Linked DNA regions of Solidesulfovibrio magneticus RS-1. The protein of the gene in region 1 interacts with the protein of each later gene in a pairwise test. Links are inferred from orthologs where the notes say so. Each region holds a gene or a part of one and is shown on either strand. Other genes may lie near its edges.

What was found. The genes of interacting proteins can lie anywhere in the genome.
Region 2: the proteins of lysA (region 1) and DMR_RS00595 interact in binary tests that used the Escherichia coli proteins (3 or more experiments, as listed by UniProt). The link is inferred for Solidesulfovibrio magneticus RS-1 from one-to-one orthologs.

What each region holds. Positions count from the first base shown.
Region 1 is NC_012796.1:2,405,025-2,408,035, reverse strand. What follows is about bases 1-2,938. They hold lysA (diaminopimelate decarboxylase), read left to right. Parts: upstream 1-819; coding sequence 820-2,058; downstream 2,059-2,938. Other genes in these bases: DMR_RS10090 (amphi-Trp domain-containing protein), read left to right, coding at 2,928-2,938; DMR_RS10095 (GDSL-type esterase/lipase family protein), read left to right, coding at 2,229-2,765; mutS (DNA mismatch repair protein MutS), read left to right, coding at 1-807. In the rest of the region: more of DMR_RS10090, read left to right, coding at 2,939-3,011. UniProt on the Escherichia coli protein: Specifically catalyzes the decarboxylation of meso-diaminopimelate (meso-DAP) to L-lysine. Is not active against the DD- or LL-isomers of diaminopimelate.
Region 2 is NC_012796.1:150,211-153,013, forward strand. Bases 63-2,792 are described here. They hold DMR_RS00595 (response regulator transcription factor), read left to right. Parts: upstream 63-944; coding sequence 945-1,640; downstream 1,641-2,792. Other genes in these bases: DMR_RS22225 (hypothetical protein), read right to left, coding at 63-666; DMR_RS22230 (sensor histidine kinase), read left to right, coding at 1,725-2,792. Also shown: more of DMR_RS22225, read right to left, coding at 1-62; more of DMR_RS22230, read left to right, coding at 2,793-2,803. UniProt on the Escherichia coli protein: Response regulator member of the two-component regulatory system CpxA/CpxR which responds to envelope stress response by activating expression of downstream genes including cpxP, degP, dsbA and ppiA.

The DNA.
Region 1 (3,011 bases):
ATCACCGGTCCCAACATGGCCGGCAAATCCACGGTCCTGCGTCAGACCGCGCTGATTGCCATCCTGGCCCAGATCGGCTCCTTCGTGCCGGCGGCCAAGGCCAGCGTGGGGCTGGTGGACCGCGTTTTTTGCCGGGTCGGGGCCTCGGACAACCTGGCTCAGGGCCAGTCCACCTTCATGGTGGAGATGATGGAAACAGCCCGCATCCTGCGTCAGGCCGGCAAGAAGAGCCTGGTCATCCTGGATGAGATCGGGCGCGGCACGGCCACCTTCGACGGTTTGGCCCTGGCCTGGGCCGTGGTCGAGGAACTGTGCGGCCGCGACGACGGCCATGGCGTGCGCACCCTTTTCGCCACCCACTACCACGAGCTGACCGCCCTGGAAGGCCGCATCCCGGGGCTCAAAAACGCCAACATCGCGGTCAAGGAATGGAAGGGCGACATCATTTTCCTGCGCCGGCTGCTGCCTGGGCCGGCCGACCGCAGCTACGGCGTGGAAGTGGCCAAATTGGCCGGCGTGCCGCGAAACGTGGTCAAGCGCGCCCGGGAGATCCTTGGCGAACTCGAAAGCTGCCGCGACCCCGCCCAGGCCGCCCGGGGCAACCGCGAGCGCGGCCAGCCGTCCCTGCCCGGGCTGTTCGCCGTGCAGCCGCCCCACGCCGCAGCGGACGAAACCGAGGCCCGGCCCGACCTGTCCGCCCTACTTCTTGACGAACTGTCGCGCCTCGAACTAGACCGGATGACGCCGCTTGAAGCCCTGACGCTGCTTTGCGACTGGAAAGGGCGATTTGGCGGCAACGCCCGCTAAGGAGACCAGCCCATGCATCATTTCGAGTACCGCGGCGGCGAGCTGTACGCCGAGGACGTTCCGGTTTCGACCCTTGTCGCCGCCTACGGCACGCCGCTGTACGTCTACAGCGCCGCCACCCTGCGCCGGCATTTCAGGGCCTTTGACTCGGCCTTTGCCGCTCTGCCGCATCTCACCTGCTATTCCGTCAAGGCCAATTCCAACCTGTCGGTGCTCAAAACCCTGGCCGCCATGGGCGCGGGCATGGACATCGTCTCGGGCGGCGAGCTCTACCGGGCTTTGGCCGCAGGCGTTGACCCCCAAAAAATCGTCTACTCGGGCGTGGGCAAGCGGGCCAGTGAGATCGAGGAAGCGCTTAAAGCCGGCATCCTCATGTTCAACGTGGAGTCCACGGGCGAACTCGAACGCCTAAGCGCCATCGCCTCGCGCCTGGGCAAGACGGCGCAAGTGAGCCTTCGCATCAATCCCAACGTGGACCCCAAGACCCATCCCTACATTTCCACGGGGCTGAAGAAAAACAAGTTCGGCCTGGACATCGACCACTCCCTGGCCGCCTACGCCAAGGCCATGGAGCTGCCCGGGGTCACGCCGGTGGGCATCGACTGCCACATCGGCTCCCAGCTCACCTCCATTTCACCGTTCCTGGAAGCCCTGGACAAGATTCTGGCCTTCCGGGACAAGCTCACGGCCATGGGCATTGAGACCCGCTACCTCGACCTCGGCGGCGGACTTGGCATCCAGTACAACGAGGAAGAGCCGCCGCATCCCAGCGAATTCGGCCAGGCCCTGACCAAGGCCCTGGGCGATCTGCCCATCACGCTCATCCTCGAACCCGGCCGGGTCATCGTCGGCAACGCCGGCATCCTGGTCACCGAGGCGGTCTACACCAAAAAGACCCCGAGCAAGGACTTCATCATCGTGGACGCGGCCATGAACGACCTCATCCGGCCCTCGCTCTACGACTCCTACCACGCCATCCGCGAAGTGCGCCCGGCCGGCCGGCCCGAACTGAGCGTGGATGTTGTCGGCCCCATCTGCGAATCCGGCGACTTCCTGGCCCGGGACCGGGCTTTGCCGGCCGTGGCCCCGGGCGAACACCTGGCCGTGTTCTCGGCCGGCGCCTACGGCTTCACCATGTCCTCCAACTACAACTCCCGGCCCAGGGCGGCCGAAATCCTGGTCGACGGCGACGAGGTCATCGTGGCCCGCCGCCGCGAGAGCTATGACGACTTGATCGCCCTGGAACGCTAGTTTTTTTCGAACATTGCGCCCGGCCCGCCTTCGCGCGCGCCGGGCGCAATGTTTTCCATACGGCGCCATGCCCGGCGGCCCTTCCCTTGACCGGATTCGTCACGCCGCTTATTTTTTGCCGATCAGGGCAACTCTGCCCGAAAGCGACCGCGCATCCGGAGGCGTATTCCGTGAATCCCGTGCTGCCCGCCCTGCTCGCCATGCAGATCGTCTTTTGCGGCGACAGCATCACCAAGGGCTGGGAAATCTACAATCTTTTCGAAGAACCGCGCAAGGTCTTCATCAGCGGCGTGGAGTCCTCCACCAGCGCCGATCTGCTGCGCCGCATTGAGCCTATCGCCCAAAAACGGCCGGGCAAAGTCTTCCTCATGGTCGGCATCAACGAGATCGCCTCCCCGGACCGGATTATCGACAACTACGACAAAATCATCAATAAGATCCAACACCTCTCGCCGTATACCCACATCTACGTGCAAAGCATTCTGCCCACCCGGGCCCAGAACATCGACAACGCCGTCATCGTGTCCACCAACGAACGCTTGAAGGCCCTTTGCGACCGCAAAAACGCCTTTGTGCGGTATCTCGACCTCTATGACGCCTTCCTGGCCGACGACGGCAAGCTCGGCCCCAATTTCACCGAAGACGGCATCCATCTGACCAAGAACGCCTATTCTCTCTGGAAAAAACGCATCGCCAGCCAGATGTGACCGCAGGACGCTCCACGGCCGTCAATCCGTCTCATGTCCTGCCGGCTTGACCCTCGTCTCGCCGCCGCGACCGGAATTTCTCGCGCCCGTCATGACATCTTGTCGCAAAGTGGTTATGAGAAAAGTTGGTTTCGCTGAAAAAGACCCGCAAAGGAGCGCACCATGGGCGAGAAAACCGACCTCTTCCACTGCGATGAAAAAATGCTGACCTACGACGCCGCCGTCGTGCTGGAGAAAATCGTCGCC
Region 2 (2,803 bases), 2.3 Mb from region 1 along the record:
GGTAGGACTAGAACGGCTGTCTTGAAGGTCACCTTGCCTGCCTCGCGCCTGCCCGGACGGATCTGGCTTTTCCAATCCGTTTTTCCCTGGAGCCCTGGGCTGCAGGGGGCGTGCCGCCAAGCCTTGAGGCGTCTCCACACATATGGCATCGACCTTGCCCTCGGGTGTCGCATGCAGCACCTGGTCACCGGCCTTCTTGCCCAGACAATCCTGAAAGGCCCTGGGAGGCGGCCCTTGTTGCTGTCTCGCCTCCGTTTGGGGTGGGGGTGCGAGAAGAGGCTCTGCAGATGCGTTGCGCTGCTGCTGGGGCAAGGACGGGAAAGGACGGCTGTCGTCTTGAAGCGCGTCCTGTTGCCTACCCTCCCGTTGCTCAGGCGAGGACCGCATTTCCAAGCCTACATCGCTCGTGGAGGGTGACTGAAGGGGACGTGCCGCCAGGCCTTGTGGCGTTTCTACACATGTGGCATCGACTTTGCCCTCAGGGGTGTTGTGCAGCACCTTATCGCCGGCATTCTTGCCTAAACAGTCTTGCAGAGCCTGAGGTGGCGGACCTTGCTGCAGTCTCGCGTTTGTCTTTCGTTGCGGCTCTTCGCCTGCCCAGAGAAGGCAAGGCCCAAAAGAGAGCATGGCTAGAAGTAGTATGTATTTTGTTAAAGTGTTGTTCATAACTCCTCCTGGTAGAGTTGCCTTTGACCTAGTAAGAAAAGAGCCTTATCGCGTAGAAAAATTATTGACGACATGCCGACGCCAGACGAACATAATTCTTTCTTAAGCCTTGTTAATCTCTTACGCCTGGGGAGTCTAAAGGTGTGTTAAATTATCTACTGCTTCCGTTAAGATTTGTTAAGATCCAAGTTTTTGTATTTACAATTGTTTGAAAAGCCTGGAGCCTTCAAAAGCGGGCCACTGCCTCAAGCTCCTTCGGGGGCATAGGAGCAAAGGCAATGAACAGCCTCCTCTTGATTGATGACGACATGGAGTTGTGCGAATTGCTTGGCGACTACCTGCACGGCGAGGGGTTTGACACTGAATCGGTCCACAACCCCATGGTCGGGGTGACAAGAGCAGTGTCCGGCCAACATGACCTCGTCGTGCTGGACGTCATGATGCCTGAGCTGAATGGATTTGAGGTTCTGCGACGCATACGGGCCGCATCGCAGATCCCTGTACTCATGCTCACCGCAAGAGGGGAGGATGTCGATCGCATCGTTGGCCTGGAGATTGGTGCTGACGACTACCTCCCCAAGCCGTTCAACTCGCGCGAACTCGTAGCAAGAATCCGGGCGATTCTGCGCCGGACCGAGACGGGGGAGCCCACTCCTAGCAAAGCAGGCGAATCCATTTCCATTAGCGATGTAGTGATTAATGTCGGCGGAAGGAGTGTCCTGTGTAATGGGAAGCCTTTAGATCTCACATCCATCGAATATTCGATTTTGGAAGTACTGATGAGAATGGCTGGTAAGGTAGTGAGCCGAGAGGAACTCGCGGAGAAGGCAATGGGTCGAAAGCATTCAGCTTACGAGCGCAGTCTTGATGTTCATATTTGTAGTCTGCGCAAGAAGCTTGGAACGCATTCTCTTTATGGTGAACGGATCAAGACCGTTCGCAATATGGGCTATCTGTATGTTCTGTCGACTTGACTCTTATATGATGCGGCGTCTGTGGCTCCTATGAAAGTCAGATCGCGATCTCTTTATGTAAAAATATTTCTCTGGTTTTGGCTAATGATGGTGCTGGTTGGCACAATCCTGTTTATTGCCGCCGTACAAGGCCAGCTTGCCCGCAACCAGGAAACCTCTCGGACGCAGGCAGAAGAACGTCGTAGCCAACTTTCCGACATGCTCTCTTTTTACGGGGAAACTTCCATACGCCTCGTGGACCAGGCCGGCCCCCAGGCCCTTGAGGTGTACGGCGAGCAATTGGCGCGGACCGCAGGCGTGCGCCCCTTTTTCTTCATCGAACCCGACCGTGCCTGGGTACAAGGCCAAGCGCCCCCGGATGTTTTGGAATTGGCTAGGCGCGCTTGGCTGTCGGGTAAAACGGAATATGCCGAGCATCAAGACGAGTTCTTGTTGGCCAAGCCCCTGCGGGACGCCGTGAAAGGAATGTATGTCGTTGTTGGCAAAACCCAACTGGACCCGGCCGGGGGCGCGCCCGCGCCGCGCAGGCCGAGGCCCGAAGCCGTAGAGGCCTGCGCCGGAGCGAACCCAGGTGACGCCTGTTCCTTCTATTCACGTCATGGCCTTGAGCATGGGCAATGCCGTGAATGGACGGACCCTCGGTTGATTTGCGTACCCGAGATACTGGCCCTTGGGGGTGGGACACCCAATGTGCCACCCCTCCATTCCTCCGCCATCGGAGATATTCCAGGGAGCCGGGAGCCTCTTGCCCAGGTCGCGCCGTCCCGGGAAACCAAGTCGGGCGACGCAAGAAAAGCCACACACTGGCTTAGGTCACTGACTCCTTGGAGTGAAGGGAGCCTGGACAGTTATAGCGATAGGCTTGGTAAGGTCTTGGCCATTGTGTTTATCGTCAGCGGCGCATCATGTGGATTGCTTTCGTGGCGCATAACGAGGCCCTTGCGAAGGCTTCGCCTGGTTGCCCAGCGACTGGCCGCCGGCGACCTCACCGTTCGCGTCGACCACGCGTTGAATCAACGTGGGGACGAAATCGCGGATCTGGGGCTTGACATCGATCGGATGGCAAGCCGTATTGAGGGACTCGTAAAGACCCAGAAGCGACTCTTACGCGACATCTCCCATGAGTTGCGATCCCCCCTAGCCCGGCTCAATGTGGCACTAGA